3 regions of the Micromonospora sp. LOL_023 genome follow, and region 3 is predicted to be linked to each of the others. Evidence: predicted binding sites of a transcription regulator. Region 3 holds the regulator's gene; each other region holds the start of a gene.

Region 1 (11,575 bases), on a different contig from region 3:
TGCCCGCCGGGCTCGACGCCGTCGTGGCCGAACGCGGCCGGGAGTTCTCCGGCGGCCAGCAGCAGCGGTTGCGGCTGGCCCGGGCGTTGCTGGCCGACCCGCCGATCCTGATCCTGGTCGAGCCGACCAGCGCGGTCGACGCGCACACCGAGGCCCGGATCGCGGACCGGCTGCGGGCGGCCCGGTCCGGGCGGACCACGGTGGTCTGTACCACCAGTCCGCTGCTGCTCGAACACGCCGACCGGGTGGTGCTGCTGCACGACGGCAAGGTGCTGGCCGAGGGCGGCCATGCCGAGCTGCTCCGCACCGAGCCCCGCTACGCCGCCCTGGTCACCCGTACCGAGGTGGCGTCGTGACCGCGCTGCCGGTCGCCGGCCGGGCCGAGGTCCGCCGGTACGCCCGCCTCCTGGTCCGGCGGCATCCCCGGCTGCTGGTCGGCGCACTCGTCCTGCACGCGGGTGCCGCCGTCGCCGGGCTCGCCGCACCACGCCTGCTCGGTGGCCTGATCGAAGCCCTGACCACCGGTGCGGTGGCCGCCACCGTCGACCGGACCGCGCTGGCGATCGCCGGGTTCCTGATCGGCCAGGCGGTGCTGGCCCGCTACGCGCACGTCGCGTCGGCGCGGCTCGGGGAGCAGGTGCTGGCCGGCCTGCGGGAAGAGTTCGTCGACCGGGTGCTGGCCGTCCCACTGTCCACGATAGAGCGAAGTGGCACCGGTGACCTGCTCACCCGGACCTCGCGTGACGTGGCGGTGCTGTCCAAGTCGGTCCGGTTCGCGGTGCCGGAGACGTTGATCGCGCTCAGCACCGCGATCTTCATCTTCGGGGCGTTGCTGCTGGTCGGGCCGCTGCTGGCGTTGCCCTGCCTGATCGTGGTGCCGCTGCTGTGGGCCGGCACCCGGTGGTACCTGCGCCGGGCGCCCGACGGCTACCTGGCCGAGAACGCCGCGTACTCGCAGATCACCGACGGACTCAGCGAGACCGTCGAGGGTGCCCGGACGGTGGAGGCGCTGCGCCGGCAGCGGCAGCGGCGGCGACGGACCGACACCGACATCGGTCGGCAGTACGCGGCCGAGCGCTACACGTTGTGGCTGCGTACCGTCTGGTTCCCGATCATCGAGATCGGCTACGTGGTGCCGGTGGTGGCGACCCTCGTCATCGGTGGCTGGTTCTACCTGCAGGGCTGGGTCGGCCTCGGTCAGGTGACCGCCGCCATCCTCTACGTGCAGCTGCTGGCCGACCCACTGGACCGGCTGCTCAACTGGCTGGACGAGCTGCAGCTCGGTGCCGCCTCGCTGGCCCGGATTCTCGGGGTCGCCGACGCCGGCCCGGGTGTCGGTGCCGCCGCGGACCGGGCCGCCGCGACCCCGGCACCCCGCCGCTCGGCACGGGATCCGCAGCCGACCGCCGAGCCGGTGGCCGCCCGTGACGTCAGGTTCAGCTACGTCGACGGGCACGAGGTGCTGCGCGGCGTCACGTTGGTGCCGCGACCTGGGGAGCGGATCGCCATCGTCGGGCCGTCCGGTGCCGGCAAATCGACCCTTGGCCGGCTGCTCGCCGGCGTACTGCAGCCCGGCACCGGCACGGTGACCGCCGGCGGCGTAGCCCTGGCCGACCTGCGCCCGGACGAGCTGCGCGCCCGGGTCGCCCTGGTCACCCAGGAGCATCACGTCTTCATCGGTACGGTCCGCGACAACATCGCCATGGTCCGTCCGGGCGCGACCGACGCCGAGGTACGCGAGGCGCTGGCTGCGGTCGACGCCCTGGACTGGGTGGCCGGGTTACCGGCCGGGGAGGCCACGGTGATCGGTGCCGGCGGGCATCCGCTGGGACCGGACCAGGCGCAGCAGCTGGCCCTGGCCCGGCTGGTGCTCGCCGATCCGCAGACCCTGGTGCTGGACGAGGCGACGTCGCTGATCGACCCGCGCGCCGCCCGGCGGATGGAACGCTCCCTCGCGGCGGTGCTGCACGGCCGTACGGTGATCGCGATCGCGCACCGGCTCTTCTCCGCCCACGACGCCGACCGGATCGCGGTCGTCGACGACGGCCTGATCATCGAGTTCGGTACGCACGACGAACTGGTCGCCGCCGACGGCTCGTACGCCGCACTGTGGCGGGCCTGGCAGGGGCACGCCGAGCCGGTCCGGACCGCCTAGGCGGTGGTGGCGTCGAGCGGGTCGGCGAGCAGTTGCTCGAAGGCGAGTTCGGCGGCCCCGATCAGCGGGGCGTCGTCACCGAGTTTCGGGGTACGCAGCCGGACATGCTCCCGGCAGGCCGGCAACGCGATCGAGTTGAGCCGACTGCGCACGTGTGCCGCCGCCGCCAGGTAGACGTCACGCAGCGTACCGCCGAAGACCACCGTCTCCGGATTGAAGATGTTCACCAGGTTGGCCACCCCGAAGCCGAGCCAGTCGCCGACCTGGCGGATGGCCGCCTGGGCCAGCCCGTCGCCCCGGTCGGCGGCGTCGACGACGGCGAGCACCGCTTCCCGGCCGACCGCCCCGCTGCGGCCGGCCGCCTGGATCAGGGCGTGTTCGCCGATCTCGGTCTCCCAGCAGCCCCGGGATCCGCACAGGCAGGGTCGGCCGCCGGGGTGCACCACCATGTGGCCGACCTCGCCGCCGTACCCGCCGTGGCCGGTGACCCGCCGGCCGCCGACGATGATTCCGGCACCGACGCCGACGTCGCCGTACAGGTAGATGACGTGGTCGCAGCCGACCGCCGCGCCCCGGGTGTGTTCGGCGAGCGCGCACAGTTCGGAGACGTTGCCGACCAGGACGCCCCGGTCGTCGCCGAGCGCCTCGGCCAGCGCGGTGCCGAGCGGCTCGTCCACCCAGCCCATGGTCGGCCCGAGCCGGACCATCCCGTCGTCGCGGCGGACCATGCCGCTGACCGCCACGCCGCTGCCGACACAGACCGATCCGGGGGGTGCCGAGTGGTGCAGTTCCTTGACGAAGCCGGCGAGCGGGCCCACCGCCTCGGCGGCCAGGGTGCCCCGTGGCCGGTCGGCGGTGCGTAGGTCGAGGACCCGACCACCGAGCCCGACCCGGGCGGCCCGTAGCCGGTCGACCTCGATGCTCAGTGCGTACGCGTACACCTGCTGGGATTCGGGCCGGACGACCAGCGATGGTCGTCCGGCCCGGCCGGTTTCCCGGGCGCCTCCCTCGCTGACCAGGCCGGCGGCGGCCAGATCGGCGGTGAGCGCCCCGATGGTGCTGCGGTTGAGACCGAGGGTGCTGGTCAGCTCGGCGCGGGTGGTGGCCCCGTTGACGTGGACATGCCGCAGGAGCGCCCCGAGGTTGTGCCGGCGGATCTCCTCCTGGCTGGGCCCTGCCCGCATCGCTCCGTGGTCTCCGCAGTCATCGTGACCCGGCGGCAGCCCGACGGCGCGACAGTGCGTCGACGCTGGCGGCCAGCAGCAGGACCAGTCCGGTGAAAACGAACTTCACGCCGGATTCGACGTTCAGCAGTCCCATGCCGTTCTCGATCACCGCGACCACGGCCCCACCGAGGACCGCGTCGAGGACCCGGCCCTTGCCGCCGAAGAGGCTCGTGCCGCCGATGACCGCGGCACCGACGGCGAACAGCAGCACGTTGCTGCCGCCGGTGTTGGCGTCCACCGAGTTGGCCCGGCTGGCGGCCACGATGCCGCCGACGGCGGCCATCGACGAGCAGATCATGAACGCGGAGATGCGGATCCGGTCGACGTTGATGCCGGCCCGGCGGGCGGCTTCGCGGTTGCCACCGACGGCGTAGATGTGCCGGCCGTACGCGGTGCGCTTGAGTACGAAGGTCCAGAAGATCAGCAGTACGACGATGATCGGCACCACGATCGGCACCCCGCGCAGCGAGGCGAACAGTGGGTTGACCGCCCGCTCCTGGTTGAGGATGTAGACCGCGGTCCCGGCGACCGCGATCAGCACGGCGATGCGGGTGAGGACCACCACCATCGGGTCGGTGACCAGGCCCTTGGCCGAGCGCTTGCGGTAGCGCAGCAACTGGATCAGCGCGAAGCCGGCCACACCGACGCCGAAGATCGCCCAGCCGATCACCGGCGGCACGTTGCGGTTGACGATCGCGATCAGCACGCTGTCGCGGATCGACACGTTGCGGCCGCCCTCGATCAGCAGCAGCACCGTGCCCTGGAAGGCCAGGAACGCGGCCAGGGTGACCACGAACGACGGGATGCCGACCTTGGCGACCAGCAGGCCGAGCGTGGTGCCGATCACCGTGCCGGTGGCGATCGACGCCAGGATCGCCACGTACCAGGGCAGTCCCATGTTGGTGGAGACGACCGCCAGGATGGCGGCGCAGACGCCGCTGGCGAAGCCGGCGGACAGGTCGATCTCGCCGAGCAGCAGGACGAAGATCAGGCCCATCGCGATCAGGGTGACCGCCCCACCCTGGATGAACAGGTTGGCGAAGTTGCCGGCGGTGAAGAAGTTGGGCCGCACGACCGAGAAGACCGTGCAGAGTACGACGAGGCCGAGGATGGCCGGCAGCGCACCGAGGTCACCGCCGCGGAGCTTGGAGAAGTAGCCGCCGATGTGTTCGCCGAGGCTGGGCGAGGCGGCCGGGGCGGCGGGCCGCCGGACTGTCGGGGTGGCGGTGCTCATCGGTCGGCTCCCGGTCCGGTGGTGGTGTACTCGGTGCCGTTGTCGGCAGGCAGGCCCAGGTGGCCGCTGCGGCCGGCGGTGATCAGCTCCACGATCTGCGGGTGGGTGATCTCCGTGCTGCGCACCTGGGCGACCATCTGGCCGAGGTACAGCGCGGCGATCCGGTCGGAGACGGCGAAGACGTCGTTCATGTTGTGCGAGATCAGCACGACGGCGAGTCCGTTGTCGGCGAGCCGCCGGACGAGTTCGAGGACCTGGGCGGTCTGGGCGACGCCGAGCGCGGCGGTGGGCTCGTCGAGGATGACGACCTTGCTGTTCCAGAGCACCGCCTTGGCGATGGCGACGGTCTGGCGTTGGCCGCCGGAGAGGCTGGCGACGAGTTGGCGCAGCGATTTGACGGTCCGCACCGACAGTCCGGCGAGGGTGTCGGCGGCCATCTGTTCCATCGTGGTCTCGTTCAGCACGAGCCCGGAGCGCACCTCGCGGCCGAGGAACATGTTCTGCACGATGTCGAGGTTGTCGCAGAGCGCGAGGTCCTGGTAGACGACCTCGATGCCGTGCGCCGAGGCGTCGCGCGGGCTGTGGATGTGCACCCGCCGCCCATCGAAGACGACCTCGCCGCTGTCGATCGGGTGGATGCCGCTGATGCACTTGACCAGGGTGGACTTGCCGGCACCGTTGTCGCCGACGAGTGCGGTCACCTCACCGGGGTAGACGGCGAAGTCGACGTTGCGCAGCACCTGGACGGGACCGAAGTTCTTGTTGATCCCGCGCAGTTGCAACAGGGGGGTCGCGGACACGGTTTGGTCTCCTTCGTGAGGGTGTCCGTCCAACGGCGTGGTGCCGCCGCCGCGGGTGTCACCCGGCGATGGTGCTGCCGGGTGACACCCGCGGCTGCGCTACCGGCCGGGGCCGGGCCGCCGGGTCAGCTGATGCCGGCCTCGGCGCAGAGCGCGGCGAAGTCACCGGTGCAGAGTTCCTCGGCGGTGACGTAGCCGTCGTTCACCACGTCGGCGACGTTGTCCTTGTAGATGGCCTGCGGGGTGAGCAGCACCGACGGCACCTCCCGGTTGGTCTCCGGGTCGATGACGGTCTGCGCGACCTCCTTGCGCTCGCCGTTGGCCAGCCCGATCGCCAGCTCGGCGGCGGCCTCGGCCTCAGCCTTGATCGCCTTGTAGACGGTCATGCACTGGTCGCCGGCGAGGATGTTCTGCAGGCCCTGCGGGGTGGCGTCCTGGCCGGTGACCGGCACGGTGCCGTTGAGCTGGTTGCGCTTGAGGACGGAGATCGCCGCGTTGCCGAGGCCGTCGTTGGCGGCCAGCACGCCGTCGATCTTGCCGCCGGTCTCGGTCAGCATCTGCTCGAACAGCGTCGCGGCCTGGGTGTTGTCCCAGTCCGGCACCCACTGGTCCGGGCCCTTGGTGTACTCGCCGGCGCTGTACTTGGTCTCCAGCACGCCGTCGTAGCCGGCCTTGAACAGGGTGGCGTTGTTGTCGGTCTGCGAGCCGTTGAGGGTGGCGATCGTCGGCTTCTCCACGCCGGCGTCGGTGAGGCACTTGACCAGGCCCTCGCCCTGCAGGGTGCCGACGGCCTCGTTGTCGAAGCTGACGTAGTACTCGGCCGAGCCGCCCAGGGTGAGCCGGTCGTAGTCGATGGTGGCGACGCCCTGCTGCTTGGCCTTGTCGAGCACGGCCTTGCCGGTGCCGGAGTCCAGGTTGACGATCATGAGGACGGTGGCGCCGTCGGTGATCATCTGGTCGGCGAGGGTCTGGAACTGCGCCTTGTCGCCCTGCGCGTTCTGGATGCTGGCCTCGACGCCGGCGGCGTCGAACGCCTCCTGCAGGAAGCGCCGGTCGGCGGTCTCCCAGCGGTCCGAGGAGGCGCTGTCCGGCAGGATCACGCCGATCTTCGGGGTCGGGGTGTCGCCGCTGTCGGTGCCGGTGCCGGTGTCGCTGCCGCAGGCGGTCAGCCCGCCAGCGAGCAGTACGCCGACAGCTGCGGTGCTGAGGATCCCTTTGCGCATTGCTTGGGTCCTTTCAAGGGGTGATGTTCGCGTACAAGAAGGTCTTGGTGCTTTGGGGTGCTGTGCGGAGTCAGGTGCGGTTCGCGCGGCACTGCTGGGCTCCGGAGACCCGGTGTGCCGGCGACGGTGACAGCCGGGTTGGGCGACCAGCTGCCATAGTTTTGTTGTGTCCGGCAACGTATTCAGAGTGTGGCGTCCAGCACAAGACCACTGACGTCATGAGTTTTGTTGCTGGCGATAACAATTCAGCAACGCGCCGGACATCTAGCCGCCATCCACCGCTCTCTCCACGCTCCCGCCTGCGACGATCTTGCACTTATCGACGGTCATTTCGGACAAAAGCTCTCGATAACTGCAAGATCGCTGGGGAGGGCGGCGGGGGCGGGTGGGGCGGGGGTCAGGGGGTGGCGATCGGGGCGAGGTGGGCGGCGGCTGCGGCCAGTAGGTCGGCCGGGGCAAGGCTCAACTGCAGGCCACGACGACCGGCCGAGACGTAGACCTCGGCGAACCCCTGCGCCGAGGCGTCCAGCACCGTCGGCAACCGCTTGCGCTGCCCCAACGGGCTGATGCCACCCCGGACGTACCCGGTTGTCCGTTCGGCCAGCGCCCGCTCGGCCAGCACCGCCCGCTTGCCACCCAACGCGGCCGCGAACGCCTTCAGGTCCAACTCGCCGGTGACCGGCACGACGCCGACCGCGAGCGCGCCGTCGACCTGCGCCACCAGCGTCTTGAAGACCTGCTCGGCGGCGACACCCAGGGCGAGAGCCACCGCCGCGCCGTAGTCCGGGGTGTCCGGCGACACCTGGTACGGATGGACGCGGAAGGGGATCCGCTGCCTGGTCAGCAGCGCCGTCGCCGGGGTCGCCGTGCCTGCCATGCCGTGCGACGTTACCGGTGGATGGGCTGGACCGGATGGGCGAGCAGGACGGTCGGGGCGCCGGCCACCCGGGTCAGCACCAGGCTCGCCGGCTCGCCGGCCCCGGCGACGGTACGCAGCCGCAGGTCGCGGCGCAGTTGGGCGGGGTCGAGTGCGGAGCCGCGTTTGAGGATCTCCAGCCGCGTGACACCGCGCTCGCGCAGCAGGGTCCGTAGCCGCTTGAGGGAGAACGGCAGCACGTCGGTGATCTCCAGACACCTGCCGTACGGCGTGTCGACGTGGGTGTCGGCGTAGACGTAGGCGATCGACTCGTCGGCGAGGGTGCCGTCGACGGTGGCGGCGAACGCGGCGACCAGGTGCGATCGGACCACCGCACCGTCCGGGTCGTACAGGTAGCGCCGGACCGGCCCGACCGAGACCGGTTCGGCCCCGTCGCCGACCATTGCCGTCGCCGGCCGCCCGGTACGCAGCAGGGTGGCCCGGCGGGGTACGGCGGCCAGCGGGCCGCACCAGAACGCCGCCTCGACGACGTCGCGGTCGACGCTGACCCATTCGGCCTCCGCGCCGGGCGGGATCAGCGCGTGGTCGATGCCGGGGGCCGCCTTGACCACGGTCCGCGGCACCCGCTCGGTGAGGGCGCGGACGAAGTTCCACGACGGCGAGTAGCTGTCCGGGTCGAAGGTTCGTCGGCCGGTGCCGGAGCGTCGGGCCGGATCGCAGAAGACCGCGTCGTAGCCGGTGACCTCGACGGTGGTCGCGTCGGCGCAGGTCACGGACACGAGGTCGGCCAGCCCGGCGGCCTGGGCGTTGGCGGCGGCCAGCGCGGCGGTGCCCGGGTCGGCCTCCACCGCGTACACCCGGATGCCGGCGCGGGCGGCGGCCAGGGTGTCCGCGCCGAGGCCGCAACCGAGGTCGGCGAGGGTGTGCACCCCGGCGGCGCGCAACCGGGCGGCCCGGCGGTCCGCGACCACCGCGCGGGTGGCCTGCTCCAGGCCGGCGCGGGTGAAGAACATCCGGCCCGCGGCCGGGCCGAACTTGCCGGTCGCGCGGGCGCGCAGCGTGGCCTGGGTGAGGGCGGCGGCGGCCAGCGGCGCCGACACCCCGGCGGTCCGCAGTGCGCTGGCCGCCGCGAGCGGGTCGCCGCCGGTCGGCGCGGCCAGTGCCTGCGTCGCCGCGGTCAGGGCAGCCTCACCTTCCGGGGTACGCAGGGCGGCCAGCTCGTCCGGGTGCACCGCGACATTGTCCACGCTCGGCCATCGGGCTAGCACTCCGCACAGGCGACTGCTAATCTGCGATTAGCACTCTCAGGCTGAGGGTGCCAGCTCGCCGGCCCAGGCCGGGGGGCGAAACGCCAGGCGGACCGGCACCCGCGACGACGGATCCGCCCGGTGGACATGAGGCAGATTGTCGCCGGTCGCCCACGCGGCCGGCACCGAAACCTGATACCCCAGGAGGGTATGCCCGTGACTACCGCGACCAAGGTTGCGATCAAGCCGCTCGAGGACCGGATCCTGGTCCAGGCGAATGAGGCTGAGACCACCACGGCGTCGGGCATCGTGATCCCCGACACCGCCAAGGAGAAGCCGCAGGAGGGCACCGTCCTCGCTGTCGGCCCCGGACGCGTCGACGACAAGGGCAACCGGATTCCGGTTGACGTCAACGTCGGCGACACGGTCCTCTACTCGAAGTACGGCGGCACCGAGGTGAAGTACGCCGGCGAGGAGTACCTGGTGCTCTCCGCCCGCGACGTCCTCGCCGTCATCGAGAAGTGACCTACTGCCAGTGCTGAACGCCCCGGAGCCCCTGACGGGGCCCGGGGCGTCGCCCGTCGGGCCGGCCTTGGCAGCCGCCGGCCGGCCGACGGTTAGTGTGTGTTGAAGGGAATGTCATGGCGAAGATCCTGAGTTTCTCGGATGCCGCCCGACACCACTTGGAGCACGGCGTAAACACTCTCGCGGATACGGTCAAGGTCACCCTCGGCCCGCGCGGACGTAACGTCGTGCTGGACAAGAAGTTCGGCGCTCCGACGATCACCAACGATGGCGTGACCATCGCCAAGGAGATCGAGCTCACCAACCCGTACGAGAACCTTGGCGCGCAGCTGGTCAAGGAGGTGGCGACGAAGACCAACGACGTCGCCGGCGACGGGACCACCACCGCTACCGTGCTCGCCCAGGCGATGGTCCGCGAGGGCCTGCGCAACGTGACCGCCGGGGCCAACCCGGCCGGGCTCAAGCGCGGCATCGACGCGGCGGCGCAGAAGATCTCCGAGGCGCTGCTGGCCAGGGCCACCGAGGTCGCCAGCAAGGAGTCCATCGCCCAGGTCGCGACGATCTCGGCACAGGACGCCACCATCGGCGACCTGATCGCCGAGGCGATGGAGCGGGTCGGCCGCGACGGTGTGATCACCGTCGAGGAAGGCTCCACCCTCGCCACCGAGCTGGAGGTCACCGAGGGCCTGCAGTTCGACAAGGGCTTCATCTCCCCGCACTTCGTCACCGACGCCGAAGCGCAGGAAGTGGTCCTCGAGGACGCGTACATCCTCATCACCACCCAGAAGATCTCCTCGATCGAGGAGCTGCTGCCGCTGCTGGAGAAGGTCGTCCAGGCGAGCAAGCCGCTGCTGATCGTCGCCGAGGACGTCGAGGGCCAGGCGCTGTCCACCCTGGTGGTCAACGCCATCCGCAAGACCGTGAAGATCTGCGCGGTCAAGGCACCCGGCTTCGGCGACCGCCGCAAGGCGATGCTGCAGGACATGGCGGTCCTCACCGGCGCCGAACTGATCGCCCCGGAACTCGGCTACAAGCTCGACACGGTCGGGCTGGAGTCGCTGGGCAGCGCCCGCCGGATCGTCGTCGACAAGGACACCACCACCGTCGTCGAGGGTGGCGGACGCGACACCGAGGTCTCCGACCGGGTCATTCAGATCCGCAAGGAGATCGAGGCGTCCGACTCCGAGTGGGACCGGGAGAAGCTCGCCGAGCGGCTGGCCAAGCTCTCCGGTGGCATCGCGGTGATCAAGGCCGGGGCCGCCACCGAGGTCGAGATGAAGGAGCGCAAGCACCGCATCGAGGACGCGATCGCCGCGACCAAGGCCGCGGTCGAGGAAGGCATCGTCCCCGGTGGCGGCGCCGCGCTCAGCCAGATCGCCACCGTGCTCGACGACGACCTCGGCTTCACCGGCGAGGAGAAGATCGGCGTGGCGGTCGTGCGCAAGGCGTTGCACGAGCCGCTGCGGTGGATCGCCCAGAACGCCGGCGTCGACGGGTACGTCGTGGTCGGCAAGGTCCGTGAAGCCGACTGGGGTCACGGACTGAACGCCGCCACCGGCGAGTACGGCGACCTGGCCGCTGCCGGGATCGTCGACCCGGTGAAGGTGACCCGCAACGCGGTCACCAACGCCGCGTCGATCGCCGGCCTGCTGCTCACCACGGAGAGCCTCGTGGTGGAGAAGCCGGAGAAGGCGGAGGCCGCCGCTGGCGGTCACGGCCACGACCACGGTCACCAGCACGGTCCCGGGTTCTGACCCGAGTCACACCTGAATCCGCGTGATCAGGGCAGGGGCGGTCGACCGCCGCCGGGCCCCGATCACGCGGATTCTGCGTATCGTCGTGCCGCCCGGACCTGCGTATCCTTCGAACCGATGACGCGAGACGACGCAACGCGAGAAGACGCGACCCCGGCTGGCGCGGGGCCCGACGACACGGCGCGGACGGTGAGCCAGCTCCCGGGGTGGCTCGCCGCGCTCGCCGGGGTTGCCGCCGCCGCTGTCGCCCTCGGGCTCGCCGAGCTGGTCGCGGTCTTCACCGGCGCCCGTACGGCACCACTGGTCGCGGTCGGCGGGGTCGTGGTGGACACCGTGCCGGAACCGCTCAAACAGTTCGCCATCGACGTGTTCGGGGTGCACGACAAGACCGCGCTGCTGATCGGCACCGCCGTACTGCTGGCCGGCTTCGCGGCCGGCATCGGCGTGCTGGCCGTCCGCTGGCCGGCCGCCGGTGTCCTCGGCGTCGCCTGCTTCGGCCTGATCGGCGTCGCGGCCGCGATGACCAGGCCGGAC
Region 2 (11,575 bases), on a different contig from region 3:
ACGGGTCGGCTTTTCGGCGGCGGCCATGCGGGCAGCGTACCTGGCGAAATATCTTGAATGTCGGTCTTGTCACCGAAGGCGTAGCCGATGGTGGACGACCGGCACCGGTGGTCGACCCACCGGCGGGCTGGTTAGCCTGCGAGCCATGTCCGACCTCATCGACGCCCTGCGCGCGGCGCTGCCCGGCGACGCGGTGCTGACCGACCCCGACCTGCTGCGCGGTCACCAACGCGACGAAGCGGACCTCTGCCTCGCCGGCACCCCGGCCGTCGTGGTCCGGCCCCGCACGACCGCCGACGTGGTCGCCACCATCGGCGTCGCCAGCCGGTACGGCGTACCGGTGGTGCCGCAGGGCGCCCGCACCGGGCTGGCCGGTGCCGCGAACGCCATCGACGGTGCGGTGGTGATCTCCACTGTCGCGATGGACCGGATCGTCGACGTCGACCCGGTCGACCGCACCGCCGTCGTGCAGCCCGGCGTGGTCAACGCCGCCCTGGCCGCCGAGGTGGCCCGGCACGGCCTGCGCTACCCGCCGGACCCCGGTTCCTGGGAGTCGTCCACCATCGGTGGCAACGTGGCCACCAACGCCGGCGGAATGTGCTGCGTCAAGTACGGCGTCACCAGTGAGTACGCCATCGGGCTGGAAGTGGTGCTGGCCAGTGGTGAGGTACTGCGCACCGGTCGGCGTACCGCCAAGGGGGTGGCCGGCTACGACCTGACCCGGCTGTTCGTCGGCTCCGAAGGCACCCTCGGGGTGATCACCGAGATCACCGTCGCGCTGCGCCCGGCCGCCGACGAATCGCTCACCCTGGTCGCGGTCTTCGACTCCACCGCTGAGGCCGGCACCGCTGTCGCCGACATGGCCTCCGGCGGGTTGGCCCCCAGCCTGCTGGAGCTGCTCGACCGCACCCACCTGCAGGCGATCGAGGCGTACCGGCCGATGGGGCTGCGTACCGACGCCGCCGCGCTGCTGCTCGCCTCGGTCGACACCGGTGCCGCCGCCGGCACCGACCTGGAACGGATCGCGCGGGTCTGCACCGCCGCCGGTGCCACCGAGGTGTACGCCGCAAGTGACGCGGTCGAGGCCGCCGCCCTGCTGCAGGCCCGCCGGCTGGCCCATCCGGCGATGGAACGCTTCGCCGCGCAGGCGTTCCCCGAAGGCAACGGCGGCCTGATCATCGACGACGTGGCGGTGCCCCGGTCGACGCTGGCCCGGATGCTCGACGGGGTCGCCGCGATCGCCGAGCGGCACCAGATCGCGATCGGCGTCGTCGGGCACGCCGGAGACGGCAACCTGCACCCCAACATCGTGGTCGACCGCGCCGACCCGGACAGCCTGGCCCGGGGCCGGGCCGCGTTCGACGCGATCATGCGGCTCGGGCTGGATCTGGGCGGCACCTGCACCGGCGAACATGGCGTCGGGCTGCTCAAGCGCGACTGGCTGGCCGAGGAGATCGGCCCGGTCGGGATGCGGGTCCACCGGGCGATCAAGCAGGCGCTCGACCCGACCGGCCTGCTCAACCCCGGCAAACTCCTCTGAGCTGGCGGCCGGCTCAGCCAGCCCGGCTGAGCCGGCCGGTCAACTGGTGGTGATGTCGGTGTCGGTCGGCCAGTCCACGCCCCGGTCGGCGGCGAACCCCCGCACGTCCGCCGCGCCGAGCCGGGCCGCGTCGGCGGTCGCGTCGTCCGGCATCCGCTGCGACTGCAGCTCAGCCGCCACCCGCCCCTGGTAGTGCTCCACCTCGCGGGTCCGTACCGCGTCGTCCCAGCCCAGTGCCCGGCCCATCACCTCTGCGGTGTGCTCGGCCGAGTCGTTGCCCCGGTGCGCCGTCTCGATCGAGATCCGGGTCCGACGGGTCAACACGTCGTCCAGATGCAGCGCGCCCTCGGCGCGGGCCGCGTACGCGATCTCAGCGGCGAGATACTCCGGTGCCCCGGAGACCGGGCTACCCAGCAGCGGATCCTTGTCGATCATCGACAGCAGCTCCACGGCGAGGGTGCCGTACCGCTCCAGCAGGTGCTCCAACACCCCGGCCGGTACGCCGTGCCGCCGGGCCATGTCGGCCCGGTCCCGCCACATCGCCGCGTACCCGTCGGCACCGAGCAACGGCAGGTCGGCGGTGCGCGACCGCCGGGTCACCCCGAGCCGGGCCGCCGCCCGGTCCACCACGTCGGCGGCCATCACCCGGTACGTCGTGTACTTTCCGCCGGCCACCAGCAGCAGCCCGAGCATCGGCTCGACCACGGCGTGCTCGCGGGACAGCCGCGACGTCGAATCCGCCTCACCGGCCAGCAGCGGCCGCAGCCCGGCGTACACGCCCTCGATGTCGCGCGGCGTCAACGGCCGGTCCAGCACCGTGTTCACCTGATCGAGCAGGTAGCCGATGTCCCGCTCCGACGCAGCCGGGTGGGACCGGTCCAGCCGCCAGTCGGTGTCCGTGGTGCCGATGATCCAGTGCCCGCCCCAGGGCAGCACGAACAGCACCGAGGTGGCGGTACGCAGGATCAGCCCCGCCTCGCCGGTGATCGCCGATCGGGGCACCACCAGGTGCACGCCCTTGGACGCGCGTACCCGCAGACCAGGCCGGACCCCGACGTCGCCAAGCATCCGCGACACGTCGTCGCTCCACACCCCGGTCGCCGCGATCACGGTGCGGGCCCGTACCTCGAACTCGGCGTCCGGGTCACCGGGCCGGGCCTCCATGTCACGCACCCGCACCCCGGTCACCTCACGGGCCTGGCGCTGCAGCCCGACCACCCGGGCGCTGGTCACCACGGCCGCGCCGAGGCTGGCCGTGGTCCGGGCCAGGGTGACCACCAGCCGGGCGTCGTCGACCTGCCCGTCGTAGTAGCGGATCGCCCCGGAGAGCACGTCGGGGCGCAGGCTGGGAAAGACCCGGCGGGTGCCCTCGCGGGACAGGTGCTGGTGCAGTGGCATGCCACGGCCGCCGCCGAACACCCCGGCGAAGGCGTCGTACGCGGCGACACCGGCGCCGTAGTAGGCCCGCCGCCAGGCCCGACCCGGCAGCGCCCGCAGCCCGGTCGTGCCTCCCTGCGGCAGCGGCACCAGGATCGGCACCGGCCGGACCAGGTGCGGGGCGATCCGGGTGGCCAGCAGGCCACGTTCGGTCAGCGCCTCGTGCACCAGCCCCAGTTCGAGCTGCTCCAGGTAGCGCAGACCGCCGTGGATCAGCTTGCTGGACCGGCTGGAGGTGCCGGCGGCGAAGTCGCGGGCCTCGATCAGGGCGACCTTGAGGCCACGGGACGCGGCGTCCAGGGCGGCACCGGTGCCGGTGACACCGCCACCGATCACCAGTACGTCGAACCGCTCACTACGCAAACGGCGAAGGTCGGCTGCGCGGCGGGCCACAGAGAGCTGGCCGGCGGCGTACCGGGAGATGGCAGGGTCACGCACCCGTCCACGGTAACCGGCCGCCTATCGTGGCGAACATGACGCAGGCCCCTGGCTCTCCCGACCCCGGCTACCCCGGTCACCCGTACCCTGGATCTGCCTATCCCGGTTACGGCTATCCCGCGACGGTTGTCACGGCGCCGGGACCGTGGCCGGTGGTCGCCGCCGCCGTGCTCGGGGTCTTCTCGCTCGCCGTCACCGCGTTCGCCCAGGCCGGCGGCTGGCTGGCCGATCAGGTGCTACTGGCCAGTGGGCTGCCCACGCCGGCAGTGGTGTGGCCGCTGATCGGGCTCGGCAATGCCCTGCTGGTCGGGCTGCCCGCCATGCTGCTGGCGTTGGTACCGCGCTCGGCGGCGGTCCGGGTGACCGGGCGCACCTGGCTGGTCGGCGCGTTGGCCCTGGGCGGGTTCGGACTGCTCCGGGCCGTCCCCAGCGCCTACCACGAGCTGTACCTGCTGCTGCTCGCCGCGCTGGCCGCCGCTGGCGCCTTCGGGCTGCGGGTGCTGCGGCTGCGGGTGCTGCGGCTGCGGGCCGAGCCGGGCGCTGCCGCCGAGGAGCCGGGCACCGCCGCCGCGCCTGGCCGCGACCAGCCGACCGCGTGGCTGATCGCCGGTACGGCCGGGCTCGTCATGCTGCTGCCCTGGGTGTGGTTCGGCGCACTCGGCGGCGCGGTGGAGACGTTGCTGGCCGTCGCGGCGGCCGCAGCGGTCGGCTGGTACGCCGCCGAAGGACTGCCGCCCGGCTTCTGGGCTGCGATCGGCGGCTCGGCCCGTGGTCCGTCGGCGGCCCGGACCGTGCTGCTCGGCGGGACGGTCGCCGGGGTCGGGCTGGCGCTGCTCGCCGCCGGTATCGGCCAGGCCGGGGTCCAACTTGCCGCCATCGTGGTGCTGCCGCCGACCGGCTACGCGGTCGCCGCGATCATCTGGGCTGCCGGCCGGGCCGGCAGCGGCGCCGTAGCCGAGCCGGCCAGCGGCGGCGTGGCCGGCAGCAGCGCCGTAGCCGAGCCGGCCAGCGGCGGCGTGGCCGGCAGTGGGCCGGTCGCCGTACTGGCCGCGCTGTCGGTCGCCGGGCCGCTGGCCTTCCTCGACGCCGAGGAGGTGTCGCTGCTCCTGGCGATGGGGCGGGACCTGCCGTTCTGGGCGGCGGCCGGCGCGGGTACCGGGCTGGGGCTCGCGGCGGCGTTGGGTCTCGGCTTCGGTCTCGGCTTCGGTCGGGCACGGGCCGGTTGGCCACGCCGGTGGGTGGCGGCAACGACCGTCGCGGTCGTCGCGGTGGCCGGCGCCGCCGTGTTCCTGACCGCCGGTCAGCCGGGGCTGCACGGCGAACGACTGTTCGTGGTGATGAGCGAACAGGCCGACCTGTCGGACGTACCCCGGGCGACCGGGCCGGCGGCCCGCGACGCCCGGGTACGCGAGGTCCACCAGCGGTTGATCGACACCGCCGAGACCAGCCAGGCCGACCTGCGCCGCGACCTCGACCGTTTCGGCCTGTCGTACACGCCGTACTACCTGGTGAACGCGATCGAAGTGGACGCCGGACTGGCGGTCCGGGCGTGGCTGTCGCGGCGCGCCGACGTCGACCGGGTGCTGGTCAGCCAGCAACTGCGCCCGCTGCCGGCCGCGATCGCCGGCTCCACCGGCGAGGAGTCCGCCCCCGAATCACCGGCGTGGAACCTCACCATGATCGGCGCCGACCGGGTCTGGTCGCAACTGGACGTCGACGGTGCCGGCATCGTCGTCGGCTCGTCCGACTCCGGCGTGGACGGCGGCCATCCCGCGCTGGCCGACGGGTTCCGCGGCGGCGACGACTCCTGGTTCGACCCGTGGAACGACACCCGTACGCCGACCGACAACAACGGGCACGGCACCCACACCCTCGGTTCGGCGGTCGGAGCCACCGACATCGGGGTCGCCCCCGGGGCTTCCTGGGTGGGCTGCGTCAACCTGGACCGCAACCTCGGCAACCCGGCGCGTTACCTGGACTGTCTGCAGTTCATGCTGGCCCCGTTCCCGCCCGATGGGGATCCGTTCACCGACGGTCGCACCGAACGTGCCCCGCACGTGCTGACGAACTCCTGGGGCTGCCCGGCGATCGAAGGGTGCGACCTCGACTCGCTGCGTCCGGCCGCCGAGGCGCTGGCCGCCGCCGGGCTGATGATGGTCGCCGCGGCCGGCAACACCGGGCCGTTCTGCGACTCGGTCGACGACCCGCCGGCGCCGTACTCCGATGTGCTGACCATCGGCGCGGTCGACAGTGACCGCCGGGTGACCGATTTCTCCAGCCGGGGGCCGACACCGGACGGCGAGACCAAGCCGGACCTGGTGGCGCCGGGGGCGAGTGTGCTGTCCGCCATGCCGGGCGGCGGCTACGCGGCGCTGGACGGTACCTCGATGGCGGCGCCGCACGTCGCCGGGGTGGTCGCGCTGATGTGGTCGGCTAACTCCGCGTTGATCGGCGATGTGGACCGGACCACCGAGATCCTGCGGCAGACCGCCGGCCGGGCGACCACCGGAACCGCCGAGATCTGCGGCGACCCGGCGAATCTCACCGGATCCGGACTGGTCGACGCGTACGCCGCGGTGCAGTCCGCCCGGTCTGCCGGCTAGGGTCGGCGGTCGTGGCACGCGAATCCGTCTCCGGGACCCCTGTCGAGTTCACGGTCGAGGAGTTGACCGAAGCGCACCGGCCGGCCGTGATCGAGCTCTGCCGTGCCTCGCTCGACCTGCCCGAGGACGCGGCTGAGGCGGCCGAGATAGTCACCCGGCTGACCAGCTGGGCCGCCGACGAGGCACCGAGTCCCGGCGTGGCCGCCGTGGTCGGCCGACGACGGACCATCGCCCTGGTCGCCCTGGTCGACGCGACGGTACGCGGGGTGGTGCTCGGGTCACTGGCGCACCGGGACCCGTCGATCGGGCATCTGGACCTGATCGCCGTACACCCGGATTTCCGTCGGCAGGGCCTGGGTCGGACGCTGATCGGCCGGGCGGAGAGCGCGCTGGCCGCCCTCGGTGTCAGTGAGGTGCTGCTGGCCGGCAATCCGCCGTACTACGCCTGGCCGGGAGTCGACGTGCGCTACACCCCGGCGGTGTGCCTGGCGATGGCGCTCGGCTACCGGCAGGACCGTACCGCCTGGAACATGACGGCTGACCTGGCCTCGGCGGAGTCTCCGGCGTTGCGGGACACCGACGCGGCCGAGCACCGGTTGTCGGCGGCCGGCATCACGGTACGTCGGGCGACGCCCCGGGACGTGCCGGCGCTGGTGGAGTTCGCCCAGTCCACGTTCGGTGACGCGTGGGCCGCCGAGGTGGCCCAGTCGGTCGGCCCGGCGGGGGCCGGCTGTCACCTGGCGGTACGCGAGCCGGCCGACGCGGCGGACGGGAGAGCCGCCACCTCATCGGTGGCAGCGGCGGTCGAGGTGCTCGGGTTCGCCGCGTACGGCTCGTCGCGGCCCAGTTGGTTCGGCCCGATGGGCACCGCGCCGACCGCCGAAGGGCTCGGTATCGGGGCGACGCTGCTGCGCCGGTGTCTGCGTGACCAGCGGGCGGCCGGGCACGACCGCGTGGAGATCGGCTGGGTGGGTCCGGTGCCGTTCTACGCCTCGGCGGCCGCAGCCCGCATCGAACGAGTCTTCTTCCTGTACCACAAACAGCTCTGACCCACCAAGATCCCGACGATCTTGCACTTATCGACGGACAAACCGGGCAAAAGCTCTCGATAACTGCAAGATCGTCGCGGGAGGGCGTCGCGGGAGAGGGTCGCGGGAGGTGGGAAAAGGCCCGCGGGGCGGTCACCGGCGAAGTGTGCTGCCGGTGACCGCCCCGCGGTCTTTGTAACGTGGACTCAGAAGTCCATCTCTCCGCCGCCCGGCGCGCCTGCCGGGGCCGGGTTCTTCTCCGGCTTGTCCGCCACCACGGCCTCGGTGGTCAGGAACAGCGCCGCGATCGACGCGGCGTTCTGCAGCGCCGACCGGGTCACCTTGGCCGGGTCGATGATGCCGGCCTTGAGCAGGTCCACGTAGTCGCCGTTGGCGGCGTTCAGGCCGTGGCCCGGCTCCAGGTTGCGGACCTTCTCCACCACGACGCCGCCCTCAAGGCCGGCGTTCACGGCGATCTGCCGCAGCGGGGCGTCCAGCGCGATCTTGACGATCTGCGCGCCGGTCGCCTCGTCGCCGACGAGGTCGAGCTTGTCGAAGGCGGTCTTGCCGGCCTGCACCAGGGCGACACCACCACCGGGGACGATGCCCTCTTCGACGGCGGCCTTGGCGTTGCGCACCGCGTCCTCGATGCGGTGCTTGCGCTCCTTGAGCTCCACCTCGGTGGCCGCGCCGACCTTGATCACCGCAACGCCACCGGCCAGCTTGGCCAGCCGCTCCTGCAGCTTCTCGCGGTCGTAGTCGGAGTCGCTCTTCTCGATCTCGGCCCGGATCTGGTTGACCCGGCCCTGGATCTGCTCGGCGTCACCGGCACCGTCGACGACCGTGGTCTCGTCCTTGGTGACCTGGACCTTGCGGGCCCGGCCCAGCATGTCGATGGTCACCGCGTCGAGCTTCAGGCCGAGCTCCTCGCTGACGACCTGGCCGCCGGTGAGGATCGAGATGTCGGTCAGCATCGCCTTGCGGCGGTCGCCGAAGCCGGGCGCCTTGACGGCAACCGACTTGAAGGTGCCCCGGACCTTGTTGACGATCAGGGTGGCCAGCGCCTCGCCCTCGACGTCCTCGGCGATGATCAGCAGCGGCTTGCCCGACTGCATGATCTTCTCGAGGATCGGGAGCAGGTCCTTCACCGAGGAGATCTTGCTGTTGACGATCAGGAGGTAGGGGTCGTCGAGGACGGCCTCCATACGCTCCGGGTCGGTCCAGAAGTAGGGCGAGATGTAGCCCTTGTCGAAGCGCATACCCTCGGTGAGCTCCAGCTCCAGCCCGAAGGTGTTGCTCTCCTCGACGGTGATGACGCCTTCCTTGCCGACCTTGTCCATCGCCTCGGCGATGATCTCGCCGACGCTGGAGTCACCGGCGGAGATCGACGCGGTGGACGCGATCTGCTCCTTGGTCTCCACGTCCTTGGCGAGCTTGCTCAGCTCCTCCGCGACGCTCGTCACGGCAGACTCGATGCCCCGCTTGAGGGCCATCGGGTTCGCACCGGCCGCGACGTTGCGCAGCCCTTCGCGAACCAGCGCCTGGGCCAGGACGGTCGCCGTCGTCGTGCCGTCACCGGCTACGTCGTCGGTCTTCTTGGCGACCTCCTTGACCAGCTCAGCGCCGATCTTCTCGTACGGGTCCTCGAGCTCGATCTCCTTGGCGATGCTCACACCATCGTTGGTGATGGTGGGCGCACCCCACTTCTTTTCGAGCACGACGTTGCGGCCCTTCGGGCCGAGCGTCACCTTGACGGCGTCGGCGAGGGTGTTCATGCCCCGCTCGAGGCCGCGGCGCGCCTCTTCGTCGAACGCGATCATCTTGGCCATACGGCGTTGTCCTCCTGGACGCTCGCGGCACCGGGGCCGGTCGACCCCGCCATGCCGCCTGCTTTACGCACCTTCGGACGTCACTACCTGGCGACAGTGACGTCCGCCGGCCGGGCCGGATAGCCCGCGACGACCGGCCATCTCCGTGGCTCCCGGGAGGGAACCACGGCGGTGACCCCACCGCCCCGACCATTGGCACTCCCGGTTGGCGAGTGCCAATCCTTGTTTAGCACTCTCCCCTGTCGAGTGCAAGCGAATGGCGCCTTGCCGCCGGGTTGATCCGGGGCTGGACGGCGGGCGGGAGGACCGGGCGACCGCGTCGACGGAGCACGAAACGAGGGCCAGCCGAGCACGGGACGACGACCGGAGCCGAGCACCGGACGACGACCGGAGACGATGGAAGGCACCGGGCTCCGTACGGAGAACCGACGCCTTGAGGCTTGCTACGGCCGACCTGAGGGGTGCGGGGGTCGGCTTGCCGACCGACCAGCCCGTACCGGCGGGGTCAGCCGACGACCCGGACCCGCTCCGCCTGCGGACCCTTCTGCCCCTGACCGATCTCGAACTCGACGCGCTGCCCGTCGTCGAGCGCCTTGTAGCCGTCCATCTCGATGGCGGAGAAGTGGACGAAGACGTCCTCACCCCCGTCGACCGCGATGAAACCGTAGCCCTTCTCGCTGTTGAACCACTTCACGGTGCCCTGTGCCACGGTGCACTTCCTCACATCTGTCGTGCCGGGCCTCTGCCGGCCCCCAGGCAAGGCGTGTTCGCCTGGCCGGAGCCACCGATCGGACCATCCGTGCGGGCGCCCGAGTACAGCAGCCAGATTCGCACGCTACACGAGGCCGCACCCCGCCGCACTACCCCAAATAGGGACATTAGGCCACGGTCAAGTCTCCCGGGCATCACGTTTCGTTGACCACGTGTGTCCCGTACACCGCAGAACGTGAAATCCGGACGCCACCGCGCGGCCGGCGGCCGGGCCACCCGCCGGCCGGACCGCTCCGCGCCCCGGCGCCAGCACCGCCGGGCCGGGCAACGCCACCCACCGATCGCCGCCCTGGGGTTGCTCATCGTGCTGTTGGCGTTCGTCAGCTGGCTGCCCGGCGACGTCGGCCTGCCACCACCACGGCAACCTGGCTGGACGATCTCCGACGGCGACCAGCGCATTGTTCTGCTGCGCGACGCCGTGGTCCCGGTGCCCACCGACGGATTCTTCTCCTGGGCGGCGATGAACCGCCGGACCGGGCTGCTGACCGGATCGGCGAACCTCAACGCACAGAGCGACACCATGTCGCTGGTGAAGGCCTGGCTGGCCGCCGACGACCTGCGCCGCGCCGACGAGCGCGGCCAACTCCCCCGCCCCCCGCAGCTCGCCGAACTGTCCGCCATCATCCGCGACAGCGACAACCCCGGTGCCGACGCGACCTACGAACGGGTCGGCGGACGGGAGTCCCTGGAGCGGATGGTGCGGGTCTGCGGACTGACCGACACCGCCCCGGTCGACCACCGCTGGAGCAACACCCTCACCTCGGCCCGGGACCTTACCCGGCTCGGCCGATGCCTCGCCGACGGTCGGGCCGCCGGCGAGCAGTGGACTCCCTGGCTGCTCGCCGAGATGCGCGCCGTCCGCGGCGAAGGCGACTTCGGCCCACGGGACACCCTGACCCCCGAGTACGCCGCCACCATCGCCATCAAGAACGGCTGGCTGCTGCGCGACGAGGACCAGCAGTGGCACGTCAGCTGCCTGGCGATCGGCGAGCACTGGGTGATCGGAGCGCTCGCCCGCTACCCCGGCGAACACGGGCTCGACCACGGCGTCGAATTTTGCCGGCAGGTGGGCGCGGCCCTGCTGCTGGTCGCCTGAGTCGGTACGGATCTCGGGATCGCGGTTGTCGACCGCACCAGACAACGGTAGGCATACCGGGATGGAGACCCCCACCCCGACGGTACGGCGCGTGCAGCCGGCGGACGCGGCCCGGATGCGGGCGCTGCGGCTGGAGATGCTGGCCGACTCGCCGCTGGCGTTCCTGGAGCGGCTCGCCGACGCGGCGGCCCGACCCCATCACGAGTACGCCGAGCGGATCGCCCGGGCTTCGACCGGGAGTCTGCTGGCCCAGTTCGTCGCCGAGCCGGCTGCCGAGCCGGCTGCGGACCGCCCGGGACGGTCCGAACGGCGTGCGGGCGGGCAATTCGTGGCGCACGCCGGTGCCCACGTCGCCGCCGACGACCCGGCGACGACCGTACTGTTCGCCATCTATGTCAGTCCGGCCTGGCGCGGCCAGAAACTGCTCGCCGGACTGATCGACGCGGTGGCCGACTGGTCGCGGGCGGCCGGCCGCCCGGAGCTGCTGCTCGAGGTGGTGGTCGGCAACGACCGGGCGGTACGCGCGTACCAGCGGCTCGGTTTCGTCGACACCGGCGTACGCCTGCCACATCCCACGCTGCCGACCCTCACCGAGCTGCAGATGCGCCGGCGAGCCTGACCGAAAGGCGCCTGTCTACTGTGAGCGCGACCCACCCCGCCGAAGCGCACACCTACCGCAACCCGGTCGTCGCCGGCTTCCACCCCGACCCCAGCGTCTGCCGGGTCGGCGAGGACTACTACCTGGTCTGTTCGAGCTTCGAGTACTTCCCCGGCGTACCGATCTTCCACAGCCGGGACCTGGTCGACTGGCGGCAGATCGGCAACGTACTCGA
Region 3 (8,265 bases):
GCCTCGTCGAGAATGATGAAGGCGTCGTTGAGCGTGCGCCCACGCATGTACGCCAACGGCGCGACCTCGATGGTGCCGGCTGCCATCAGTTTCGGGATGGAGTCGGGGTCGAGCATGTCGTGCAGCGCGTCGTAGAGCGGTCGCAGGTACGGATCGATCTTCTCGAACAGCGTGCCGGGAAGGAAGCCGAGCCGCTCGCCGGCCTCGACCGCCGGCCTGGTCAGGATGATCCGGTTGACCTGCTTGGCCTGCAGCGCCTGCACCGCCTTGGCCATTGCGAGATAGGTCTTGCCGGTGCCGGCGGGACCGATACCGAAGACGATGGTGTGCGCGTCGATCGCGTCCACGTACCGCTTCTGGCCCAGGGTCTTGGGCCGGATCGTCCGGCCCCGACGGGAAAGGATGTTGAGGGTCAGCACGTCGGCTGGGCGTTCGGTGCCACCCTGTGCCAGCATGCCGACGGTACGGCGGACCGCGTCGGTCGTCAGGGTCTCGCCCTTGGCGATCAACTCGAGTAGCTCGCCGAAGAGGCGCTCGGCCACCGCGTTGTCCGAGGGGACGCCCGTGATGGTGATCTCGTTGCCGCGCACGTGCACGTCGCTGGTGACGGACTGCTCGACCAACCGCAGGATCTCGTCGCCTGCGCCAAGCAGGTTGACCATGATCTGCGGGTCCGGAACGGTGATCCTGGTCTGCACCCGGGCCTGCCCGGGCGGTGGAGTGCCGGTCATGGGTCGGCCTGACGGCCTTTCGCACCTGCTTCCATCTCAGCGCCACGACCGGGATGGCCGCGACGAGCGGATTGCACCCATCGTATCTGGTCAACGCTGGACGCACCGGCTCCATTTCCGCCGCCGGCGGGGAGCGTCAGTGGGACAGCATCGGACCGAGTGGCGCGCCGCCGAGCACGTGGGCGTGCACGTGGAAGACTTCCTGACCGGCGTACCGGCCGGTGTTGAAGATCAGTCGGAATCCGTCCGCCGCGAGCCCTTCGGCCCGCGCCACCGCAGCTGCGGTGACCAGCACCTCCCCGGCCGCCGCCGGGTCCGCCGCTGCCAGCGCCGCGACGTCGGTGTGGTGGGCTTTCGGGATGACCAGCACATGGGTCGGTGCCTGCGGGTGGAGATCCCGGAAGGCGACGGTGTGTCGGCTCTCGTGCACCAGGGTGGTCGGCAGTTCGCCGGCGGCGATCCGGCAGAAGACACAGTTGTCACTCACGTCATGGATGGTATCGGCCAGTCGGTGCGAGACGGCTACCAGCGGCCCAGACGTGCGCAGAGCACCGCGAGCGCGGCTACCCCCGCCGTGGAGGTCCGCAGCACCTGCTCGCCGAGTCGGACCACCCGGGCGCCGGCGGCGGTGAACGCGGCCAGCTCCGAGTCGTCGATGCCGCCTTCCGGGCCCACCACGAGCAGCACCGATCCGGTCTCCGGCAGTTCGGCCCCGGCCAGCCGCTGCTCCGCCGACTCGTGCAGTACGAAGGCCGCAGTCGCGGCGGACAGTCGGGCGGCCACCGCCGCGGTCGACTCGGCGGGTGTCTGGTCCGATCCGCCGATCGCCGGCAGCCACGCCCGGCGGGCCTGCTTGGCCGCCTCGCGGGCGGTGCTCACCCAACGCTGCCGCGACCGGACGCCACGGTCGTCGCGCCAACGGGTCACCGATCTGATCGCCGCCCACGGCACGATCTCGTCCACGCCGACCTCGGTCATCGCCTGCACCGCCAGCTCGCCCCGGTCGCCCTTGGCGACGCCCTGGACGACGACCAGCCGGGGGTCGGCGGCGGCCGTGAAGTCGATGTGGACGATCCGGAGATCGAGGCTGTGCCGGCCGGCCTGCGCCACGACGGCGTGTGCGATGCCGCCGCACCCGTCGGCGAGCAGCACCGACTCGCCCGCCCGCAGACGGGTGACGGTCGCGGCGTGCCGTCCCTCCGGCCCGTCGAGGGTGTAGGTCGGGCCGGCCGGCAACCGCTCGACGACGAACAACGGCGCGCTCACGTCTGGTCAGATCCCGCGTCGGTCGGCACTCGGCCGCCCTGGGTCAGCCGTGTCCGTTGAACGCGTCACGCATCCGGGAGAAGAAGCCGCCCTGCTTGGACAGCTCGGCGACCTCCTCCCCGCGCGCCTTGGCGAACTCGCGCAGGGTGCGCTCCTGCTCGTCGCTGAGCTTGGTCGGGGTACGCACGTCCAGGTGCACGTACAGGTCACCGCGGCCGGTGCCGCGCAGGTGCGGTACGCCACGGCCGCGCAGCCGCAGCGTGGCACCGGGCTGGGTGCCCGGCTTGACGTCGACCGGCTCGTCGCTGTCCAGCGTGCGGATGGTCAGCCGGGTGCCCAGGGCCGCCGCAGTCATCGGCACGGTGACCCGGCAGTGCAGGTCGTCGCCCTTGCGGGAGTAGACGTCGTGTGGCCGCTCGTGGATCTCGACGTACAGATCCCCGGCGGTGCCACCGCCCGGGCCGACCTCGCCCTGCTGGGCCAGCCGGATCCGCATGCCGTCCTCGACCCCGGCGGGGATCTTGACGGTCAGCGACCGGCGGGTACGGACCCGGCCGTCGCCAGCGCAGGTCGCACAGGGATGCGGGATGACCGTGCCGTAACCCTGGCACGCGACGCAGGGCCGGGACGAGACGACCTGGCCGAGGAAGGTCCGCTGGACCGACTGGACCTCGCCTCGGCCGCCACACGCCTCGCAGGTCGCCAAATGGGTTCCGGCGCTGGTGCCGGCGCCGGTGCAGGTGGTGCAGATGACCGCTGTGTCGACGGTGATCGGCGCCTCGACGCCGAACGCGGTCTCGGTCAGGTCGAGTTCGAGGCGCAGGATGGCGTCGGCGCCCGGCCGGGTACGCGAACGGGGCCCGCGCGATCCAGCGGCGGCCCCGAAGAAGGCGTCCATGATGTCCTGAAAGCCGACGAATGGTCCGGCTCCGCCGGGACCACCGCCCGGACCGCCGCCCGGCGCGAGCGGGTCGCCGCCGAGGTCGACGATCTGCCGCTTCTGGTCGTCGGAGAGCACCTCGTACGCGGCGTTGATGTCCTTGAACTTGTCGGCTGCCGCCGGGTCCGGATTGACGTCCGGGTGGTACTGCCGGGCCAGCTTGCGATAGGCCCGCTTGATGTCGTCAGCCGAGGCGTCCCGGCTCACGCCGAGAATCCCGTAATAGTCCTTGGCCACTGCGTCTGGTGTCCTCATGTGTCAGTCTCGCATGTGCAGTTCGCCGGGTCGTTTCCCTGATCGCCGGTCAGTTCTGCGCCAGCAGATCGCCGACGTAGCGTGCCACGGCGCGGACCGTGGCGATCGTGCCGGGGTAGTCCATCCGGGTCGGGCCGAGTACTCCAAGGCCCCCGACGATGGTCACCCCTGGTCCGTAACCGGTACTGACCACGGAGGCGGCCCGTAGGTTGTCAATCTCGTTTTCGTCACCGATGCGCACCCGAAGCGTGCTCGGCTCGACCTCACCGATCAGCTTGAGCAGGATGACCTCCTCCTCCAGTGCCTCCAGTATCGGACGCAGGGAGCCCTGGAAGTCGAGCAGTCCCCCTCTGGTCAGGTTAGCCGTCCCCGCCAGCGCGATGCGCTCCTCATGTCGCTCGACCAGCGTCTCCAACAGCACCGTCGACAGCGTGGTCATCGCCGGTCGCAGGGCCGGCGGCGCCTCCTCGACCAGTGCCTGGACCAGCGGCGGGGTGTCGGACAACCGACACCCGTCGAGCTTCTCGTTCGCCAGCCGGCGCAGGTCCGTCACGTCCTCCGGGCTGATCGGCCCCGGCAACTCGACGAGCCGCTGCTCCACCCGGCCGGTGTCGACGATCAGGACCAGCATCAGCCGGGTCGTCGAGATGGGCACCAGCTCCAGATGACGTACGGACGACCGGGACAGGCTCGGATACTGCACGACGGCCACCTGCCGGGTCAGTTGGGCCAGCAGCCGCACCGTGCGGTGTACCACGTCGTCCAGGTCGACCGCCCCGGCCAGAAACCGCTCGATCGCCCGGCGCTCGGCGGGGCTCAGCGCCTTGACCCGGGAGAGCCGGTCGACGAACAGTCGGTACCCACGGTCGGTCGGCACCCGACCCGCACTGGTGTGCGGCTGGCGGATGTAGCCCTCGTCCTCCAGCACAGCCATATCATTACGGACGGTAGCCGACGAGACGCCGAGTTGGTGCCGCTCGACGAGGGCTTTGCTGCCCACCGGCTCCTGGGTCGCGACGTAGTCCTCGACAATTGCCCGGAGTACGTCGAGCTTGCGGTCGTCGAGACCCATCTCACCCCCTCCGATGTCGGCAGCCAGCTGACCGATGTCGGTCGACCGCCGTGGTCGACCGCTCGGGTCGAGGTCGACGACGGGCCGACCCGGGTGCTGGCACTCGTCGATTGTGAGTGCCAGCATACGTCCCCGACGGCGAGGTTGCGACGATCGGTTCCGCCCATGGAGGCCGCGAATGCCACTATTGCTCGCAAACCAGTGGCGCGGAATCCAGCCGGCTGGCGTTGACCCCAGCCCGGCTGGGCAGCGAAGATCAGCTACCCGGCCGGTAAAATCGTCGGCGGGGCTAGCTGGCACGGGTTGATCCGTCCCCCTACCGTGACGGGCATGACTGAACCACCTCGCCCACCAGGAGACAGCGGCTTCGGCGGCACACCGTCGGACCCCACCTCTCCGCCCCCACCTCCAGCGTCCTACTCGATGCCGGGCGAGGCCTCCTCTCCCGGATACAACCCGCCGCCCGGTGGCGGGAGTTACCCACCGCCCGGCGGCTATCCACCGCCCGGGGGTTACCCCCCAGGCGGTCCGGCGTACGGAGGTCCACCCGCACCCGGCTACGCCAACAACGACGAGAAGACCTGGTCGCTGCTCGCCCACTTCGGTGGCGCGGTCGGCGCGTTCATCAGCTTCGGGCCACTCGGCTTCGTCGGCCCGCTGATCGCCTACCTGGCCAAGGGCCAGCAGTCGCCGGCGGTTCGGGCGCACGCGCTGGCCGCGCTGAACTTCCAGATCCTCTGGTCGGGCATCGCCTTCGTGATGCTGTTCGTCAGCTGGTGCCTGCTCTTCATCCCCAGCCTCGTCGTCTTCGCGATCCAGATCATCTTCGGCGTCATCGCAGGTGTGAAGGCCAACGAGGGCCAGCTGTACAAGTACCCGATGTCGGCGAACTTCATCAAGTGACACTGATGCCCCGGGTCCCGTCGGGACCCGGGGCATCCCGGCCGAACGGCAGATCAGGCCCCGGCAGCAGGTCAGGCAAGCAGATCCCGCACGACCGCGTCGGCCAGCAGCCGGCCGCGCAACGTCAGCACCGCACGCCCGGCGTCGAGCGCCGCGGCATCGAGCAGCCCGTCGAGGCCCGCCCGCCCGGCGGCGGCCCGACCTCCGGCGGCCAGCCGGGTCAGCGGCAGCCCGCTGGACAGCCGCAGCCGCAGCATCACGTCCTCGACCAACTGTTCGGCGTCGGTGAGCAACTCCCTGCCATGGCCCGGCGACCGCCCGGCCGCCAGCCGCCGCGCGTACTCCGTCGGGTGCTTCACGTTCCACCAGCGGACCCCGCCGACGTGGCTGTGCGCACCGGGCCCGAGCCCCCACCAGTCGCCGCCGGTCCAGTAGAGCAGGTTGTGCCGGCATCGGGCGGCCTCCGACGCCGCCCAGTTGGAGACCTCGTACCAGCCGAATCCGCCAGCGGTGAGGACCGCCTCGGCGGCAAGGTAACGGTCGGCCGCCTCGTCGTCGTCCGGGTAGGGCAGCTCACCCCGGCGCATCCGCGCCGCCAGGCGGGTGCTGTCCTCCACGATCAGCGAGTACGCGCTGACGTGATCCGCCCCGGCTGCCAGTACCGCGTCCAGCGAGGCGGCGAAGTCGTCGGCGGACTCCCCCGGCGTACCGTAGATCAGGTCGAGGTTGACGTGCGCGAAGCCGGCGTCGCGCGCCTCCCACGCGGCCGCGACGGCCCGGCCCGGTGCGTGCCGGCGGTCCAACACCGCGAGTACGCCCGAAGCCGTCGACTGCATCCCGAGCGAGATCCTGGTGTAACCGGCCCGCCGCAGGGCCTGCAGCGACGTCGGGTCGACCGACTCCGGATTCGCCTCGGTGGTGACCTCGGCGTCCGGGGCCAGTCCCCAGGTCGCGTCGATCGCGGCGAGGAGTCGGGCCAGGTCGTCGGCGGGCAGCAGGCTCGGTGTCCCGCCGCCGACGAAGACGGTGTCCACCCGCCGTGGCGGCCGGTCGGTCAGGACCTTGGCGGCGAGGTCGAGCTCGGCCAACACCGCTTCCACGTACTGCCCGGTCGGCGCGCTGCCCCCGAGTTCCGCTGGCGTGTAGGTGTTGAAATCGCAGTATCCGCAGCGTGCCGCGCAGAACGGCACGTGCAGGTACACCCCGAAGCCGTGCCGACCGACGGCGGCGAGGGCGGACGGCGGCAACGCTCCGTCCACAGGTACCGGCGCACCGGCGGGTAGTGCTCCAGGCATGCGGCTAGTGTGCCCGCATGGATGAGCCACAAGCCACCAGGTCCACACCCGCCGACGATCATCTCCTCGGTGCCGCGCCGCTGATTCACACCGCCACCGCCGGCGGGATCGCCACCTTGACCCTGGACAGCCCGGGCAACCGCAACGCGCTGTCCACCCCGTTGATGACGCAGCTGCTCGACGGACTGGCCGCCGCGGTGGCGGATCCAGCTGTACGGGTGGTGGTGCTGACCCACACCGGGCCGGTCTTCTGCTCCGGCGCCGACCTCGCGGAGACCGCCGCGGCGTACGCGTCACGACAGGTGCCGGTCCGCCTGCTCGGTGACGTGCTGGCGGCGGTCTGGGACTGCCCGAAGCCGGTCGTCGCCCGGGTCGGCGGCCCGGCCCGGGCAGGCGGCCTGGGTCTGATCGCCGCCGCCGACATCGCGATCTGCGACGCGGCGGCGACATTCGCGTTCACCGAGGTCCGCCTAGGTGTGGTGCCCGCGGTGATCTCCGCCACCGTGCTCCGCAGACTGCAGCCCCGGGCCGCCGCCCGGCTGTACCTCACCGGGGAGTTGTTCGACGGGGCGCTGGCGGAGCGGTTCGGGCTGGTCACCGCGGCGGTCGCCGCCGACAAGTTGGATCCGACCGTGGCCGAGATGTGCGCGGCGCTGGTGCGGGGCGCACCGGGCGCTCTCGCCGGCGCCAAGCAGCTGATTCGCCGGGTGCCGGCCGATGACCTCCGGACCGAGGTCGGGGAACTCCGTGAGCTCTCGACCGGCTACTTCCTGTCGGCGGAGGGCCGGGAAGGTGTTCTGGCCTTCCGGGAGAAGCGCGATCCAGCGTGGGTACCCGTGCCCTGAGTGGGGGTGTCCGGACTGGCCGGGGCAACGGGACGGCCGTGGCTGGACGGCACATCTGTCTCTGGTGTACCAAAGGTCCCAGTAGCTTGGCGGGGAGGGTGATGGTGCGGGCTCGGACGTTGCTGGGGTTGGTCGCCGTGCTGGCGGCGCTCGCCCTACTCGGTGGGGTTGGCCTCGGGCGGTGGATCGGCGACTTCTCGCTGCCAGGGGCATCGCGGGGGTGCACGGTCGAGTTGCCGCAGAGCATGCCCGGTGCCGGTGCCGACCAGTTGCGGCGGGTGTCGCTGGACCCGGAGCAGATGGCGAACGCCGCGACGATCGCGGCCATCGGGACCCAGCGTGGGCTGCCACCGCGTGCGGTGGTGGTGGCGTTGGCCACCGGATTCCAGGAATCCAAGTTGCGCAACCTCGCCGGCGGTGACCGGGACTCGGTCGGGTTGTTCCAGCAGCGACCCAGCCAGGGCTGGGGCACAGCGGAGGAGATCCAGGACACCCGGTACGCCACCAACGCGTTCTACGCCGGGCTGGAGCGGGTCGACGGCTGGCAGGACATGCGGGTCACCGACGCGGCGCAAGCGGTCCAGCGGTCGGCATTCCCCGAGGCGTACGAGAAGTGGTCCGACGAGTCACAGGTGCTGACCGCAGCGCTGCTCGGCGAAGCGACGGGGGCGGTCGCCTGCACAGTGAGCCGTGATCCGGTACTGCGCGGCGCGGAGGCGATGACCGCGCTGACCGATGGCATGCGACTGGACTGGGGCAATCTCGAGACCCTGTTCCTGGCGCTTGAGTCGCCCGCGCTCGGTGTGCCGGTCGCCGATGCCCAGGCCGGCTGGCGATACGCACACTGGCTCGTTTCGCACGCTACCGAGCACGGCATAAAACGGGTGAGCTTCGCCGATCAGGAATGGACTGCCGAAGGCGGCAGTTGGTCGTCGATTTCCGGCAAGGACCACGAGAC

The links. The regulator HrcA, encoded in region 3, represses chaperone genes, less so after heat shock. The targets are predictions, from matches to a motif close to GGTTNGCACNCTCNNNNNGAGNGTGCNAACC.
Region 1: the regulator HrcA is predicted to act here: its motif matches at 8,809-8,839, upstream of groES (co-chaperone GroES).
Region 2: the regulator HrcA is predicted to act here: its motif matches at 9,066-9,096, upstream of groL (chaperonin GroEL).

Annotation. Positions count from the first base shown of each region.
Region 1 covers NZ_JBHMIM010000013.1:17,738-29,312, reverse strand. The annotation lists gene ACFHVL_RS09345 (ABC transporter ATP-binding protein) at 1-356, shown strand, start outside; gene ACFHVL_RS09340 (ABC transporter ATP-binding protein) at 353-2,155, shown strand; gene ACFHVL_RS09335 (ROK family transcriptional regulator) at 2,152-3,339, opposite strand; gene ACFHVL_RS09330 (sugar ABC transporter permease) at 3,359-4,615, opposite strand; gene ACFHVL_RS09325 (ATP-binding cassette domain-containing protein) at 4,612-5,415, opposite strand; gene ACFHVL_RS09320 (sugar ABC transporter substrate-binding protein) at 5,541-6,638, opposite strand; gene ybaK (Cys-tRNA(Pro) deacylase) at 7,036-7,515, opposite strand; gene ACFHVL_RS09310 (THUMP-like domain-containing protein) at 7,527-8,747, opposite strand; gene groES (co-chaperone GroES) at 8,973-9,287, shown strand; gene groL (chaperonin GroEL) at 9,404-11,041, shown strand; gene ACFHVL_RS09295 (molybdopterin-dependent oxidoreductase) at 11,159-11,575, shown strand, end outside.
Region 2 covers NZ_JBHMIM010000021.1:85,060-96,634, reverse strand. The annotation lists gene ACFHVL_RS14000 (FUSC family protein) at 1-27, opposite strand, end outside; gene ACFHVL_RS13995 (FAD-binding oxidoreductase) at 146-1,540, shown strand; gene ACFHVL_RS13990 (glycerol-3-phosphate dehydrogenase/oxidase) at 1,580-3,400, opposite strand; gene ACFHVL_RS13985 (S8 family serine peptidase) at 3,451-6,018, shown strand; gene ACFHVL_RS13980 (GNAT family N-acetyltransferase) at 6,030-7,067, shown strand; gene groL (chaperonin GroEL) at 7,253-8,875, opposite strand; gene ACFHVL_RS13970 (cold-shock protein) at 9,381-9,584, opposite strand; gene ACFHVL_RS13965 (serine hydrolase) at 9,822-10,742, shown strand; gene ACFHVL_RS13960 (GNAT family N-acetyltransferase) at 10,804-11,361, shown strand; gene ACFHVL_RS13955 (glycoside hydrolase family 43 protein) at 11,382-11,575, shown strand, end outside.
Region 3 covers NZ_JBHMIM010000016.1:103,518-111,782, forward strand. The annotation lists gene ACFHVL_RS11490 (PhoH family protein) at 1-731, opposite strand, end outside; gene ACFHVL_RS11495 (histidine triad nucleotide-binding protein) at 868-1,218, opposite strand; gene ACFHVL_RS11500 (16S rRNA (uracil(1498)-N(3))-methyltransferase) at 1,254-1,997, opposite strand; gene dnaJ (molecular chaperone DnaJ) at 2,041-3,174, opposite strand; gene hrcA (heat-inducible transcriptional repressor HrcA) at 3,242-4,264, opposite strand; gene ACFHVL_RS11515 (DUF4870 domain-containing protein) at 4,595-5,167, shown strand; gene hemW (radical SAM family heme chaperone HemW) at 5,239-6,462, opposite strand; gene ACFHVL_RS11525 (enoyl-CoA hydratase-related protein) at 6,480-7,307, shown strand; gene ACFHVL_RS11530 (hypothetical protein) at 7,406-8,265, shown strand, end outside.